2 regions of the Nonomuraea sp. NPDC052129 genome follow, and region 1 is predicted to be linked to the other one. Evidence: riboswitches for the same ligand, from Rfam matches in the RefSeq annotation. Region 1 holds a riboswitch; the other holds the start of a gene.
What was found. A riboswitch is a leader RNA that binds a small molecule or an ion and turns the genes downstream of it on or off. The one in region 1 is predicted to bind thiamine pyrophosphate.

Region 1 (8,265 bases):
TCCCGGCTTCGCGGCGCTGACCGTGCGGATCGCCGAGATGATCGACCAGGCCGATCCCGAGCCCGCGCGGGCGGAGGCGCTGTTCCGTGAGGGGATGGCGCACGAGCTGGCGTTCTGGGATGTCCCATAGTTATCCACAGGCTGTGGACGAAGGTGCGTCGTACCCTGGTGGCATGCCTGAACTCCCCGAAGTGGAATCGCTCGCCGGTTTCCTGCGCGAGCGGGCGGTCGGTCGCACGCTACTGGGCGTCGACGTGGTCGCCTTCTCGGCGCTCAAGACGTTCGACCCGCCGGTCACCGCGCTCGGCGGGCTGACCATCACGGGCGTGGCCAGGCATGGCAAGTTCCTCGACTTCGACTGCGACGGCCTGCACCTGGTCATCCACCTGGCCCGCGCGGGGTGGCTGCGCTGGCGCGAGGACCTCTCGGGCGCGAAGCCGGTCCGTCCGGGCAAGGGCCCGTTGGCGGTACGGGTACGCCTGGCGCCCGACGACGAGGGCCTGGCGCCCGGGTTCGAGCTGACCGAGGCGGGGACTCAGAAGCGCCTAGCCGTCTATGTCACGAAAAATCCGGATGACGTGCCGGGGGTCGCCGCCCTCGGCCCCGACCCTCTCGACGACGCCTTCACCGTGGCCACGCTCAAGGCCATCCTGAACGGGAGCCGCACCCAGGTGAAGGGCTTGCTGCGCGACCAGAAGGTGATCGCGGGCATCGGCAACGCCTACTCCGACGAGGTGCTGCACGCGGCCAAGATGTCACCGTTCAAGATCGCCTCGACCCTCACCGACGCCCAGATCGCCGACCTGCACGAGGCCATCGTCACCACGCTGCGCGAGGCGGTCGAGCGGGCGCACGGCCTGGCCGCCAAGGACCTCAAGGCGGAGAAGAAGTCCGGCCTTCGCGTGCACAATCGCGCCGGTCAGCCGTGCGACGTCTGCGGTGACACCATTCGCGAGGTGTCCTTCGCGGACTCCTCGCTGCAGTACTGCCCCACCTGCCAGACGGGCGGCAAGCCGCTGGCCGACCGCCGCCTGTCCCGCCTGCTGAAGTAACGCCTCCGTGCTGGTGGTCACGCTCCGACTATGACGGGCTTCTCTGGCTCTCCGGACTCGTGTGCGGGGGAGGGTGGGCGTCGGCGTAGGCCGGTGGCCATGATGATCGCGGCGACGGCCGTGGCGGCCAGCGGTACCAGGAGTGCCGTCCTGATGGCCGCCAGTCCGGCCTCGGCGGAGGTCGCGTCGCCCAGTGCCGCCACGCTGACCGCCGTGACCATGGACAGCCCGAGCGCCGCGCCGAACTGGAAGGCCGAGTTAAGCAGCCCACCGGCCAAGCCCTGCTCGTCCTCCGCGATGCCCTCCGTGGCGACGATCGTGAGCGGGCCGTACACGAAGGCGAACATCAGCCCGATCAGCAGCATCGACGGCAGCATGGCCGCGTACGACCAGTCCATCCCGACCCCCACGAACAGGCCGTAAGCCGCGAGCCCCGACAGCAGGCCGCCGAAGATCACCCGGGCGTTGCCGTACCTCTGCACCAGCCACGGGGTCAGCGTCGGCGCGAGCACCACGTCGGCGGCGGCGGCGAGCAGGGCCAGGCCGGTCTGGACGGTGGACCAGCCGCGCAACTCCTGCAGGTACAACGTGACCAGGAACTGGAAGCCGAAGAACGACGCGGTGAGCAGCAGCGCCGTCAGGTTGGCGCGCACCAGTGGCGCGGAGCGCAGGATGCCCAGGCGGACGAGCGGCGTGGCCGACCGCCGCTCGATCGCCACGAACGCCGCCAGCAGCGCCACGCCGCCCGCGAACGCGCCGACGGTCCAGGCCGGGCCGTCGGCGGGGTGCTCCAGCCGTACCAGGCCGTAGACCAGCAGCGTCATCGCGCCGGTGATGGTCGCGGCCCCGGCCAGGTCGACGCCACCTGCGGGCCGGGGCGTCGGCCGCTCCTTCAGCAGCGGGACGGCGGCGATCAGGATCGCCAGCGAGAAGAGGACGGGCGCGAAGAAGACCCAGCGCCAGCCGATCGAGCTCAGCAGACCACCGATCACCAGCCCGAGCGCGAACCCGGCGGCCCCCGTCCCCGCGTACACCAGCAGCGCGCGGTTGCGCTGCCTGCCCTCGGGGAAGCTCGTGGTGATCAGCGACAGCCCGGCGGGCATCATGAACGCGGCCGCGACCCCGGTGAGGAACCTGGCGACCAGCAGCACCCACCCCTCGGTCGCGAACCCGCCCAACCCGGAGAACACCACGAAGACGCCGAGCCAGAGCAGGAACATCCTGCGCCTGCCCAGCAGGTCGGCCGCCCGGCCGCCGAGCAGGATGAAACCGCCACAGCCCAGGACGTAGGCGCTCACCACCCCGCTCAGCATGCCCGTGGACAGCCCCAGATCCGCCCTGATCGAGGGCAGGGCCACGTTCAGCATGGCCACGTCGGTGCCCTCGATGAAGATGGCTCCGCACAGCACGATCAACATGCCCCAAGCGCGTTTGGACATGGTCAACTCCTGGTTACTTATCGGCATTCGGTTATCTCTGGTAACCGTCCAAATCATCCGGCAGTATGAAATGTCATGGAAGACGGCACTTCTAAGTCACCCGGTTACTGCGAGAGCACCGTGGACGACGACTACGACGTGTGGCAGTGGGACACCAGGGAGGACTGCGAGGTCCGGCAGATACTCGACCGCGTCGCCGACAAGTGGTCGCTGCTGGTCATCGCGCTGCTCGACTGCCAGAGCCTGCGCTTCACCCAGCTGCGCCGCGAGATCGACGGGGTCAGCCAGCGGATGCTCAGCGTGACCCTGCGCCACCTGGAGCGCGACGGCCTGGTCAGCCGCACGGTTCACCCCGTCGTGCCCCCGCGGGTCGACTACGCGCTCACGCCGCTCGGCCGGACCCTGCACCAGACGATCAAGAGCCTGGTCACCTGGACCGAGGAGCACCGGCAGGAGATCGCCACGGCGCGTGCCGCCTATGACCAGCGACGCGAGATGACCAGCGACGCGAGATGATGGAGGCATGACGGTTCCAGAGATCTCGGCCAGCGACGTTCCCGCCGACGCCTACCTGCTCGACGTGCGTGAACAGGACGAATGGGTGGCCGGGCACGCGCCCGAGGCGGTGCACATCCCGATGACGCAGATCCAGGGGCGGGTCGAGGAGGTGCCGGGCGACCGGACCGTCTACGTGGTCTGCCGGGTCGGCGGCCGGTCGTTCCAGGTCGCGGCCTGGCTCAACCAGCTCGGGCGCGAGGCGGTCAACGTCGACGGCGGCATGCAGTCGTGGGCGGGCGCGCGCCGCCCGATGGTCAGTGAGACGGGGCGCCCGCCGTTCGTCGCCTGACGGATGGCATAATCCGCTCGACAACTACACAAACCGCGGGAGCTCGGGGTGCACCGGGCTGAGAGGGCGACTGACCTGTCGCCGACCGCATGAACCTGTCCGGGTAATGCCGGCGTAGGGAGTGTGAGATGACGCATGTCGTCGACGAAGTCCCGCTGACCCTCGAAGGGACGCCCCCCAAGACGCTCGGGCTGCTCGACCAGGGGGCCCTGTGGGCGAACCTGGCCGTGAGCCTGCTGGGGTTCAGCGGTGCGCTGTTCCTGCTCGACCCGCTCGGCGGCAGCCCGCTCAGCCTGAGCGCGGCCCTGCTCGCCGCCCTCGTCGGCAGCCTGGTCGGCACGGCCATGGTGGGGCTGTCGGCCATCCCGGGCACGCAGACCGGGCGGCCGGCGATGGTGCTGCTGCGCGGGTTGTTCGGGGCGCGGCTGTCCTACATCCCGACCGTGCTCAACATCGTCCAGATGATCGGGTGGGGCGCCTTCGAGCTGTGGGTGATCGCCAAGGGCGCGATGGCCATCTTCGGGGCCGTGGTGCCGTACCAGGTGTGGGTGGTGGTGGCGGGGGCGCTGACCACGTCGCTGACCATCTGGCCGCTCGGGTCGGTCCGGCTGCTGCGGCGCTACGTCACCATCGGGGTGATCATCTCGCTGGTCTGGTTCGCGGTGGCGTTCCTGTCGAAGGCTCCGCCGCAGGGCGGCGGGTCGTGGACGGCGTTCGCGCCCGCGGTCGACTACGTCATCGCGCTGTCGGTCTCGTGGGTGCCGATCGCGGCGGACTTCGCCCGGCACTCCAGGTCGAGCCGGGCGGCCTTCGCGGGCGTGGTCGGCGGCTACACGCTGGCGCAGGTCGCCTGCCTGGGGCTGGGCGTCTACGCGGTGGCCATCGCCGGGTCCGCCGCGGTGGCCGCCGACGGCACGGCCGTGTTCGGGGCGTTCGTGGCGGTGCCGCTGGGCGCGCTGTTCTTCGCGATCTTGGTGTTGCGGGAGGCCGACCAGTCGTTCGCGAACGTCTACTCCACGACCATGTCCCTGCAGAACCTCATGCCGCGCGTCGACCGGCGGGTCTTCTCGATCGCCATCGGCGTGCTGACCACCGCCATCGCGCTGGTGGTCGACGTGAACTCGTACGGGGCGTTCCTGGGCGTGATCGGGGCGGTGTTCGTGCCGATGTTCGCGGTGCTGGCGGTCGACTACTTCGTGCTCGGCGGATCCTCGGGGTGGAACACCAACGAGGACGCGCCCGCCCGCTGGTCCATGCTGGTGCCCTGGGCGCTCGGCTTCGTGGCCTACTGGCTGACCACCTCCACGCCGACGGTCGAGCGGTGGGACGGCCTCTGGGCGGCCGTACGCGAGGCCACCGGGTTCACCAGGCAGCCGTGGATGAACGGGGCCCTGGGCGCGGCTCTGGTGGCGGCCCTGGTGACGCTGGCGATCGGCTGGGCGACCAGGCGCGCGTCGATCACGCGTCGTTGAGCTCGCTTCTGAGTACGTACCTCAGGCCCGTGAGCGTTTCTCGATGTTGAGGAGATGACGCTTGGCGGCCTGGCCGCCCGCGTAGTCGCCGAGTTCGCCGTCGACCGGCACGATCCGGTGGCACGGCACGACCACACAGACGGGGTTGGCGTTGAGCGCGTTGCCGACCGCGCGCAGCGCGCGCGGGCGGCCGATGCTCTCGCCGATCTCGTCGAGGGTCGCCGTCTCGCCGTAGGGCACGGCCATGGTCTTCTGCAGCACCGTACGGGCGAACGTCGTGGCGATGGACAGGTCCACCGGTGTGGCGAAGGCCCGCAGGCGGCCGGAGAAGTAGGCGTCGAGCTCCCTGCGCACCGGGTCGAGCCGCCCGGGGTCGGGCCCGACGAACGCGCCCACATGGCGGACGACCAACTCGAAGACGGTGTCCTCCGACTCGAAGCTGCACGCCACGATGCCCTTGCCGCTCACCGCCAGCACCAGCCGGCCGACCGCGCCGTCATAGGTGCCGAACGCCACATCGGGCGGCACCTCGCCGCGATAGGTGGCGGAAGTCACCCGCAGCAGGGCATCGAGGTCTCCACTGGACATACCCGCCACCCTCTTCCGCCGCCCTGAAAGGCCGTGCCCGCAGCGTATCGGACGGATCGCCCGACGAACGCCGCACGCCACAGGCACTATGGAGGTGTGGGTGACGACAGAGCAGGCAGTGACGATGAGATCGCTCGCGCGGTGCTCGCCAGCTCGCCCAACGCCGTGGTCGCGCTCGACAGGGACCAGACCGTACTCGTCTGGAACCGGGCGGCGGAGCGGCTCTTCGGCTGGTCGGCCGAGGAGATGCTGGGCCGCAGGGCGCCGATCGTGCCGGGGGAGCTGACAGCGGAGCACAACGCGGTGCTCGAACGGGTGCGTACGGGCGGCCAGGTGTCGCTGCGTACCAAGCGGTTGCGCAGGGACGGCACCGTGCTCGACCTGAGGGTCGACACGAGCGCGCTGCTCACGGGCAGCGCCGTGGCGGGCTACGTCTTCGTGCACCATCTGACCGAGGCCGACGAGGCCGCCAGGAACCGCATGGCGCGGCGGGCCCGGCTGGTGCGCCGGCTCACCGACGTGGTCGGCGACATCAACGCCGAGCTGGAGCTGTCCACGGTGCTCGACCGCATCGCGGCCAGCCTGACCGAGCTGACCGGCGCCGACGCGGGCGGCTTCGTGCTCATCGAGGGCGAGCGGCTGCGGCTGGTGAGCGCGCACCAGTTGCCCGACTCGCTCAAGGACGTGACGGCCGAGCTGCGTACCAGCCTGGTCGGCAAGCTCTTACGCACCGGGAAGACGGTGATGCTGGAGTCGCAGGGGCTCGGCGACCTGGTGTGGGCCGAGCTCGACGGGCTGCACACGATCGCGCTCGGCCTGGCCGCGGTCGGTGGCCGTCCCTACGGGGCCCTGTACGCGCTGTTCGCCGACCGCAAGCCCGGCCATCTGGAGCTCGAACTCCTGGAGCTGCTGGCCGGGCACGCCGGCATCGCGGTCGGCAACGCGGTGGCCTATCAGGAGGCCGTACGTCAGCGGGCGCACGAGCGGGCGGTGTTCGATGCCAGCGCCGACGGCATCGCCGTGCTCGACCGCGCCGGGCGGGTCAGCCAGTGGAACCCGGCCGCCGCCGAGCTCACCGCGACGCCGGGAGAGGCCGTCATCGGCGGGCCGCTGCCCTTCCCGCTGCCCAGCCCGGGAGAGAAGCTCACCTACCAGCTGGAGAGCGGGCGCTGGCTGGACGTGGTCAGCGCCAAGATCGAGGAGACCGGAGAGGTGGTCGTCGACTTCCGCGACGTGACCACGGCCAAGGAACTGGAGGAGGCCAAGGACCTGTTCCTGGCCACGACCAGTCATGAGCTGCGCACGCCCATCACGATCGTGCGCGGGTTCGCCAGCACGCTCGACGCGCGCTGGGACAAGCTGAACGACACCGAGCGGCGCTCCGCCGTCCACACGATCGCCGAGCGGGCCAGGTCGCTCGGCCAGCTCATGGACCACCTGCTGCTCGGCGCCAGGGCGGGCGCCGACGAGCCGCCGGTGCGCATCGAGGCGTTCGATCTGGCCGAGCGGATCCACGCGGCCACGCTCGGCCTGCCTGTGCTGTCCGACAGGCACCGGGTGGAGGTGGCCATCCCCGAGGCGCTGCCGTACGTCAGAGGCGACGCGCTCGCCACCGACATCATCCTCGGCCAGCTGCTGGAGAACGCCTTCAAGTACTCGCCGACGGGCGGCCTGATCAGTGTGGGCGCCTGGCCCGAGGACGACGCCGTGGTCGTGGTGGTGGACGATGAGGGCGTCGGCATCGCCGCGCCGGATCGGGAGCGGGTCTTCGAGCGGTTCGTCCAGGTCGACAGCGGTGACCGTCGCAGGTTCGGCGGAGTCGGCCTCGGGCTCTACATTGTGCGCAGTCTGGCCAGGGCTCAGGGCGGCGATGTGAGTGCCCATCCGCGACCCGGTGGAGGCACTCGAATGCGGCTCGTGTTGGGCAACGCTTCCCCTATCCGATCCGACACACCGATGCGGTAACGAGGTGGTAACGGTTACGCTGATCTATCGTCCGATGTGTACAAGCTGTGATCGAGATGCGGTTTCTGGGATCGAGTAACGGGGCATTTCGGTCGTACCGGGGAGTGTTCCCGTGGGGGGCACTGGGAGCGGGGAGGTGGGTGTGTCAAGCGTGGTGCTACTGCCGTACGCGCCGTCCAGTGTCGCCGTCGCCCGCCAGCGTCTGAGCACTGACCTGCAGGATCGCGGGGTTTTCGCCACCGCGATCGACGATGCCGTCCTCGTGGTGAGCGAGCTGCTGAGCAACGCGCTACGGCATGCGCATCCGCTGCCGTCGGGCATGGTCAGGGTGGCCTGGCTGCGGAGCGACGAACACATCGAGGTCGCTGTGAGCGATGGCGGCGCGGCCACCGAGCCCCGTGCCGGCCGGCCGACTCTGTCGTCGCTCGGGGGCAGGGGACTCGGCATCGTCGAGTACGTCGCGGAGAGCTGGGGAGTCCGCCACGACGGTGACATCACGACGGTGTGGGCGATCTTGCACGCCCCCAACGGATTGATGAACGGGCAGGTCCACGCACTGCGAGAGGCTGGATAGCGGCTACGCGCTCAGCGGCCGGGTGGCCAGGATCGCCCGCTCTCCCACGGTCCACGCCGTGGAGATCAGCAGGTAGAGCGCCGCGGCCAGCGGCAGCACCGCGGCGGCCAGCACCGTGCCGAACGGCATCAGCGGCATGATTTTCCGTATCAGCGCGGGCTGCTCGTCGGGCAGCGTGGCGCTGACTTTGCGGGCCGAAATCCACGCCACGACCGCGATCAGCGCGATGACCACGGCAAAGACCAAAAATGGCCCGCTAACCAGACCGTAATTGGTGACGATTCCCGCCACATGCTGCCCCAAAGGGGCGCCCAGCAGGTCATGCCCC
Region 2 (8,265 bases), on a different contig from region 1:
ACCTCTCAAACCATGAACATTCTGATCAAAGGACCATGTCAGGTTAATGCAATGGTCAACCTGTTTAGAGTGTGCCCATGCCTGAGAAGTTGCCTGCCAACGCCGTTCTGGTGGAATCCGCCCTCCGCGCGCTAGGTGCCGAGGGAGAAATCATCGTATTGCCGGAAAAAGCCCCCACTGCGGCCACTGCCGCCGCGCAGGTCGGCTGTGAGGTCGGCGCCATCGCCAACAGCCTCATCTTCGACGCGGACGGTGCGCCGCTCCTCGTGATGACCAGCGGCGCGCACCGCGTCGACGTCGAGCTGATCGCCCGCACGGCGGGGGTCGAGAAGGTACGGCGGGCGACACCGGAGTTCGTCAGGGCGGCGACGGGCCAGCCGATCGGCGGCGTCGCGCCCGTCGGGCATCCGGCCCCGGTGCGGACCCTGGTGGACAACTGGCTGAGCAAGCACGAGGTCGTTTGGGCCGCCGGCGGGCATCCGCTCACGGTCTTTCCCACCACATTCGATGAGCTGGTGCGGATCACCGGTGGTACCCCCGTCGACGTCGAGTAGTGTGCGACGCGTGATCGAGTTTCGTGGGGCGGGACAGGCGGAGTTCACCGAACACCTGGACACGGTGATCGGCATCTACGCCGCCGCCATGCGCCCGCCCGCGGACCAGATCACCGGCCGCAAGGCCATCATGCGGAATCACGGGACATACCCATATTTCCAGTGCTATTTCGCTGAATTGCGTGGGGAGTCGGAGGCATACCCCCCGAAGATCGTCGGCTTCGCCTACGGCTTCCGGGGCGCGCCGGGCCAGTGGTGGCACGACGTCGTGTTCCGCGCGCTGGAGAACCAGGCGGGCAGGGAGGTCGCCGACGCCTGGCTGGGCAACGCGTTCGAACTGGCCGAGATCCACATGCACCCCGACTACCAGGGCAAGGGCATCGGCCGCGCCATGATCTCCACTCTGTGCGCGGGCCGCCGCGAGCGTTCGGCGGTCCTGTCCACCCACGATCGCCCCACCACGGCCCGCCACCTGTACGCCAGCATGGGCTTCACCGACCTGCTGAGCCCGTTCCTCTTCCCGGGCGGCTACGAGCAGTACGCGATCGTGGGCAGACCCCTCCCCCTGTGACCACGACGGCTTTGACACGACGGCTTGACCCCGGCGGCTTGACCACAGGGGGCGAATCGCGGCCCTGATCCGGTTCGTTCCAGGTCCGTACCAGCGCGGCTCCGCCTCGTTCGCCACGCCGCCGCCATAATGAAGACGATCAACCTGGCGCCCCCATCCGCGTCAATCCCGGGCACCTCCCCCTGCACCGACGCCCACGTCACACCACCCGGACGTCCGGCAGGAGGAACCTATGCGTCTCGTCACACGAATCGGAGTGGCCGCCACTCTCCTGGTGAGCCAGGGCACCCCACCCGAGCCGACCGCCACCTCCGCACCCACACCTACGCCCACACCCACGTCGACCGCGAGCACCAGCAAAAAGAGCTCCAAGACTGCCATCCCCCCAGAGCTGAAGAACGTCCCGTCGCTCCGCGTCCTCCCCTGGGACCCCCGCCAGGCCAGCCACGTCCGGATCTTCGTGCACTGCCCGCCGAAGGCGAATCACGCGCTCATCGGCTCCACCGCGTTCGCCCTGAAGGGGTCAAGGCGCCTCTACCGGGAGGTGGGGCTGGGACTGTCCGACCGGGGTCTGGCGCACCGCGCCGTGTCCATCTCCTACTCCGCCCTGCCTGGATTCCACGGTGCGCACCTGAAGTGCGTGAAGGTCAAGATGAACCAGAAGACACGCATCAGGCGCATCAGGGTGCTCGGCCGGGATGCCGTGCCTCTCTACGTGCGCAGGTTCAGCATCTGGCAGTTCTTCGACTAGGCCGGAGAACGAACCGGCGTGTCATTGGCCGTCTCGTGACTTGTGGTTTGCCAGCCGTCACTCTGGGCAATCTTCACTACGTAGGGCAACCGGCCATCCGCCCGATCCCCCTGCGGGCGGAGCACCGGCACGAGGTCCCCTCACCGAGGGTCGTTCTTCTTCTCCCACGAAAGAGCTATCCCTCCCCAGGGACCCCGACCGCGACGGACCGCCTTCCTCCACTCCGCCGGACCGTCACAGGGGTCGCACCAAAGGATCTAGACGGCCAAGGGACGAGTCGCAACAAGAGAAAGGCCAGGATGCGCCGGGTTACGCGGACAGCGCCTCGGCCGGAGCAAGCCGCTCGAACACCTCTCGCGTCGCGCTGGAGCGGTTGAACGTGATGAAGTGGATGCCTGGGGCGCCCTCATCGAGCAGCCGCTGGCAGAGCTCCACCCCGTGGTCGATGCCCAGCCGCCGCACGGCCGCCGGGTCGTCAGCCACCGCCTCGAAGCGGGCCGCCAGGTCCGCCGGGAACGGCGCCCCCGACAGCTGCTCCGACCTGGCGATCGTGCTCATCTGCGTGACCGGCATGATGCACGGAATGATCGGCGTGTCACACCCCTGCTCCGCCACGCGGTCGCGCAGCCGCAGGTAGTCGTCGGCCTGGAAGAACATCTGGGTGATCGCGTAGTCGGCGCCGGCCCGGCACTTCTGTACGAAGAAGTCGGTGTCGGACTCGATCGACGGCGAACGCGGGTGTTTGTACGGGAACGCCGCCACGCCCACGCAGAAGTCGCCCACCTGCCGGATCAGCCGCACGAGCTCCTCGGCGTACAGGACGCCTTCGGGGTGCTGGACCCACTCGCCCGTCGGGTCACCAGGAGGGTCGCCCCGCACGGCGAGGATGTTGCGCACCCCCGCGTCCGCGAAGCGGCCGATCAGGTGGCGCAGCTCGCGCATCGAGTGGTTGACCGCGGTGAAATGCGCCACAGGGGTGAGCGTGGTGTCGTGGGCCAGCCGTTCGACGATGTCGACGGTGCGGTCACGGCTGGAGCCGCCCGCGCCGTAGGTCACGGACACGAACGTCGGCCGCAGCGACTCGAGCTCTCTGATCGCCCGCCACAGCTGCCGTTCCCCCTCGTCCGTCTTCGGCGGGAAGAATTCGAAGGAGAACGACCGGCCACCGGACGCGAGAAGCTCACGGACGGTGGGAACACGATCGGGCAGGATGGAGGGTCGACCAAGCGCCATGTGACCCAGGCTACCGCCACAAGCCCCGTCCCTGGAGATCCGGCTCGGCCGCCCGGCCACTAGTCTCAGATGCATGACCACTGACGCCGCGAGCCTGGACGCCCTGCGTGCCAAGGTGGACGCCGCGCTGCGGACGTTCGTCCGACGGCAGTTGCCCGTCCCCGGCGACACCGAGCTCGAGCCGCTCCGCTCGGCCGCCGAAGACCTGCTGTCCGGCGGCAAGCGGCTGCGCCCGGCCTTCTGCTACTGGGGATGGCGGGGCGCGGGCGGCACCGACGTGCCCGGGATCTTCACCGCCGCCGCCTCGCTGGAGCTGCTCCAGGCCAGCGCGCTGGTGCACGACGACGTGATGGACAAGAGCGACCTGCGCAGGGGCATGCCGTCCGCGCACCGCCGCTTCGAGGCCATCCACGAGAAGTCGGGCTGGCACGGCTCGGCGGAGCAGTTCGGCGAGGGCGCGGCGATCCTGCTGGGCAACCTGCTGCTGATCTGGTCCGGCGAGATGTGGCGCAGCAGCGGCCTGCCGCCCGAGTCCCTGTCGGCGGCCCAGCCGGTGCACGACCACATGCGCACCGAGCTGATGTGTGGCCAATATCTCGACCTGCTGGAGCAGGCGCACGGCGAGAACACCTTCGAGTCCGCCCTGCGCGTCGCTCTCTACAAGAGCGGCAAATACTCCGTCGAACAACCGCTCCGCCTCGGCCTGGTGCTCGCCGCCGGCAGCCTGGAGCCGTGGATGGACGAGCTCTGCATGGAGTACGGCCGGCGGGTCGGCATCGCCTTCCAGCTGCGCGACGACATCCTGGGCGTGTTCGGCGACCCGGCGCAGACCGGCAAACCGGCGGGCGACGACCTGCGCGAGGGCAAGCGGACGATGCTCGTCGCCCGGACGCTGGCCGCGGCCGCACCCGGCGACGCCGAGACCGTGCGAGCCCTGCTCGGCGACCCCGGACTCGACGAGGACGGGGTGGCCGTGCTGCGGGGCATCATCGAGGGCACCGGGGCGCTGCGCCAGTGCGAGGACATGATCGGCGACTACCTCGGCGAGGCGCTGACGTTCCTCGGCAAGGCGCCCATCACACCGGAGGCCCGCGCGGCCCTGTCGGACCTGGCGGTGGCCGCCACCTCACGTACCACCTGAGTCATCACTCTCACTCTCAGGCGCACCTGAGAGGCCGCACGCGCACACCCTGAGAGGCCGCGTGTACGACCCGCCGCCTCACACACGACCTGAGTACGGCGCGGCGGGCGCCGGAGGGCGCCCGCGCGCGTCTGTCAGCCGGCCAGGCGCTTGGCGAACTCCGCTGCCGCGGCGCCCGGATCGTCGGCCTCCGTGATGGCGCGTACCACCACAACCCGTTCGACCCCGTACGACCGAACCTGGTTGAGATTGCCCAGGTCGATCCCACCAATGCCGAACCACGGCCGCCCGGTGCCGAGCGACGCCGCGTGCCGGAGCAGCGATGGCCCCGGCGCGTGGCGGCCCGGCTTGGTCGGCGTCGGCCAGACGGGACCGCAGCAGAAGTAGTCGACGCCCTCCTCCACGGCCGCGGCGGACGCCTCGGCGATGGAGTGGGTGGACCGTCCGATGAAGACGTCGTCGCCGAGTATCTCTCGCGCGACCTTCACCGGAAGATCGTCCTGCCCCAGGTGGAGCACGTCGGGCCGGGCGGCGTAGGCGATGTCGGCCCGGTCGTTGACCGCCAGCAGCCGGCCGTGCCGGTCGCAGGCGTCGCGGAAGACCTCGAGAAGCGCGAGCTCTTCGCGCGCCTCCAGCCCCTTCTCCCGCAACTGGACGATGTCCACGCCCGCGGCCAGCACCGCGTCGAGGAAGTCGGCCAGGTCACCGCGTTCGCGACGGCCGTCCGTGCAGAGGTAGAGGCGGGCGTCAGAAAGCGAGGGCTTGGGCACGCCGCTTGACCTCGGTATGGCGACCGGCCCTGATGGCGTCGACGGGCGAGCCGGGCAGGGAGTCGTCGGGAGTGAAGAGCCAGCGCAGCGACTCGATGTCGTCGTAACCGGAGTCGCGCAGCACGGAGAGCGTGCCGGGCAGACCCTTCATCACGTCCTTTCCGTCAAGGAACACCGCGGGCACTTGTGGCCCACCACCACCCCGGCGCACACCGAGCAGTTTCCGGTCCTTGAGGAGTTGCTTGGCCCGCCCTATCGAAAGGTCTAGGCGCGCGGCCACTTCGGGGAGAGTGAGCCACTCGGCGACGAGCTGGTCGGTCTCCCGGTCGATCTGCGCAACAGAAAGCGTCACGAAACCACAACTACCACATGGCGTGCTTGCTCAAACAACACAGTCCCGTAGGGAGAGGTCGGGATCTACCAGGCGTTCGGCGTCTACGCGGTGTCCGGCTTCGATGATTCTGCGGCCCTGGACGAGGTCTCGGGGCCGGTCCACGGCGAGTACCGCGGCCAGGGTGTCGTCCGAGGTGAGCCAGCAGGCCGACCATTTTCCGCCGAGTTCGCCCCGGTAGAGGAGGCGGTCTCCGGCCGGGTGGTGGCCCGCGTACTGGACCATGTGGCCGAACTGCTCGGACCAGAAATAAGGCACCGGGTCGTAGGCGGCCTCGACACCCAGCAGCGTGGCGGCGGCCACCTCGGGTGAGTTGAGCGCGGCGTCCCAGTGCTCGACCCTCAGCCTGGTCTCGAACCGGCGCGACCACCAGGCGGCGCAGTCGCCCACGGCCACGACGTTCGGCAGGGAGGTGCGCAGGTGTTCGTCGGTGACGACGCCGTTGTCCAGGTCGACGCCGGAGCCCGCGAGCCAGCCGACGGTCGGGCGCACGCCGACGCCGGTGACGACCACGTGCGCCTCGATGAGGCTTCCGTCGGCGAGCGTGACGCCGCCGTCGTCCACGGAGCCGACCAGGGTGTTCAGCCGCAGGTCGATGCCCTCGTACCAGCCCTGGGTGCGGGCGCCGATCTCGGGGCCGACCGCCTGGGCGAGCGGGGTGGGGCCCGCCTCGATCACGGTCACCTCGCAGCCGGCCCGGCGGGCGGCGGTGGCCACCTCGGCGCCGATCCAACCGGCGCCGATGATCACCACGTGGGCGCCCTTGACGAGCCGGGCGCGCAGCTCCAGCGCGTCGTCGAGGGTACGCAGCACGTGCTGACGGCCGTCACCGGGCAGCGTGATCGGCTCGGCTCCGGTGGCGATCACCAGCCCGTCGTAGCCGAGCTCGCCCTCGGTGGTCTCGACGACGCCGGGACGCAGCGCCTTGGCCGAGACACCCGGCCAGAAGTCCACCTCCAGCACGGCGAGGTCGGCGTCGACGAAGCTGGAGTCACTGCTGCCGGACAGGACCGCCTTCGACAAGGGTGGCCGGTCGTACGGCCGGTGCCGCTCTTGCCCGATCAACGTGATCCTGCCGTCGAACCCTTTCGCGCGCAGCGCCTCGACACTCCGTACACCGGCCAGACCGGCACCTGCCACCACCACATGATTCACGTTCAAGACCATAACGGGGCCCGTGCCGGGACGTCGCGCCGAGGCCGTAGGGTGGAGACGTAAGACGCGCGGGAGTCCGGCCGTTACCGGGCTGAGAGGAAGGCTGCACCGGGCCTTCGACCGCAAGACACCTGATCCGGATCATGCCGGCGAAGGGAGCGGACGTGGACATCGTCGTAGGCGGCGGGATCATCGGGCTGTCCATCGCCTGGCGCCTGTCCCGCTCGGGGCGGCCGGTCACCGTGGTCGACCCGGCTCCGGCCACCGGGGCCTCGCACGCGGCGGCGGGCATGCTGGCGCCGGTGAGCGAGGTCACCTACACGGAGGAGCCGCTGCTCCGACTGGGCCTCGCCGCACTGCGCCGCTGGCCGTCCTTCGCCTCCGAACTCGCCACCGACGCCGGCCTCGACACCGGTACGCAACCCGCCGCCACCCGCGTTGACGAGGCCGGGGCGTCTGAAGCGGTCGTGAGCGGGCTCAGTGAGGCCGCGCGGGCCGGGCTGGACTTCCGGGTCGACGGGACGCTGGCCGTGGCGTTCGGGGCCGACGATCTGGCGGCGCTCGGTGAGCTGGCCGCGTTCATGGAGAAGCTGGGGCTACCGGTCGAGCGGCTCACCGGGCGCGAGTGCCGTCGGCTGGAGCCCATGCTGGCGCCCTCCGTACGCGGTGGGCTGCTGGCCCGTGGAGACGCCTGGGTGGACCCGCGCCGGGTCACCGCCGCGCTCCAGGCCGCACTCGACCGCCTGGGCGTCCCCCTCGTCCGGGCTCGCGTCAGCGAACTACTCCGGAACGGCGGCATGGGCGACCAGGTCGTGGGCGTACGCCTCGCACCCCCGGACCAGACGGCCACTCCGTCCGGGCCGACCACCCCGGACAGGACAGCCACCCCGGACGGGACAGCCACCCCGGACAGGACAGCCACCCCGGACAGGACAGCCACCCCGGACGGGACAGCCACCCCGGACCAGGGCCTCCCGCAGGCGGACATCCCCGCCGAGATCCGGGGCGAGCAGGTCGTGCTGGCGGCCGGGGCGTGGAGCGCCGGGCTGGTCGATGTCCCGGTACGGCCGGTCAAGGGGCAGATCATGCGGCTGCGCTCCCCTCAGCCCCTGCTCGGCAGGTGCGTACGCGGGACGGTCCACGGCAAATCCGTCTACCTGGTGCCGAGGGGTGACGGTGAGCTGGTGGTCGGGGCGACCCAGGAGGAGCTGGGGTTCGACACGAGGGTGACGGCGGGCGGACTGTACGAGCTGCTGCGGGACGCCCACGAGCTGGTCCCGGGCGTCACCGAGCTGGAGATCGCCGACGTGGTGGCGGGGCTGCGGCCGGGCACACCGGACAACGTCCCGCTCATCGGGCCCAGCGGGACGCCGGGGCTGGTGCTGGCCACTGGGCATCACCGGGGCGGGGTGCTGCTGGCCCCGCTCACGGCGGCCATTCTGCTGGGCGAGGAGAGCGAGCTCGCGGAGCTGTGCTCGCCGCTGAGATATCGGGATATTTCATGAATGTGACCATCAATGGGGCCCCGCACGAGGTGCCCGACGGCACCACCGTGGCGCAGGCCGTACTCACGCTCACCACGGCGACGACCGGCGTCGCCGTGGCCGTGAACGACGAGGTGGTGACGCGGAGCGCCTGGGAGACGACAGCGCTCGGCGACAGTGACCGGATGGAAGTGCTGACGGCGGTGCAAGGTGGA

Region 2: it holds a riboswitch for thiamine pyrophosphate, as region 1 does, so the genes downstream of both, AB0L53_RS02740 (FAD-dependent oxidoreductase) here and AB0L53_RS43290 (cytosine permease) in region 1, are expected to answer to the same signal.

What each region holds. Positions count from the first base shown of each region.
Region 1 is NZ_JBFAVX010000029.1:110,213-118,477, reverse strand. Features, by position in the region: gene AB0L53_RS43315 (transcriptional regulator) at 1-130, shown strand, start outside; gene AB0L53_RS43310 (DNA-formamidopyrimidine glycosylase family protein) at 174-1,052, shown strand; gene AB0L53_RS43305 (MFS transporter) at 1,070-2,491, opposite strand; gene AB0L53_RS43300 (helix-turn-helix domain-containing protein) at 2,567-3,007, shown strand; gene AB0L53_RS43295 (rhodanese-like domain-containing protein) at 3,015-3,338, shown strand; TPP riboswitch at 3,364-3,476, shown strand; gene AB0L53_RS43290 (cytosine permease) at 3,467-4,810, shown strand; gene AB0L53_RS43285 (methylated-DNA--[protein]-cysteine S-methyltransferase) at 4,832-5,398, opposite strand; gene AB0L53_RS43280 (PAS domain-containing sensor histidine kinase) at 5,495-7,363, shown strand; gene AB0L53_RS43275 (ATP-binding protein) at 7,506-7,937, shown strand; gene yidC (membrane protein insertase YidC) at 7,941-8,265, opposite strand, start outside.
Region 2 is NZ_JBFAVX010000001.1:595,342-603,606, forward strand. Features, by position in the region: gene AB0L53_RS02700 (YbaK/EbsC family protein) at 78-554, shown strand; gene AB0L53_RS02705 (GNAT family N-acetyltransferase) at 565-1,125, shown strand; gene AB0L53_RS02710 (hypothetical protein) at 1,358-1,876, shown strand; gene metF (methylenetetrahydrofolate reductase [NAD(P)H]) at 2,186-3,109, opposite strand; gene AB0L53_RS02720 (polyprenyl synthetase family protein) at 3,183-4,250, shown strand; gene thiE (thiamine phosphate synthase) at 4,385-5,020, opposite strand; gene AB0L53_RS02730 (Rv2175c family DNA-binding protein) at 4,998-5,372, opposite strand; gene AB0L53_RS02735 (FAD-dependent oxidoreductase) at 5,403-6,566, opposite strand; TPP riboswitch at 6,625-6,741, shown strand; gene AB0L53_RS02740 (FAD-dependent oxidoreductase) at 6,731-8,071, shown strand; gene thiS (sulfur carrier protein ThiS) at 8,068-8,265, shown strand, end outside.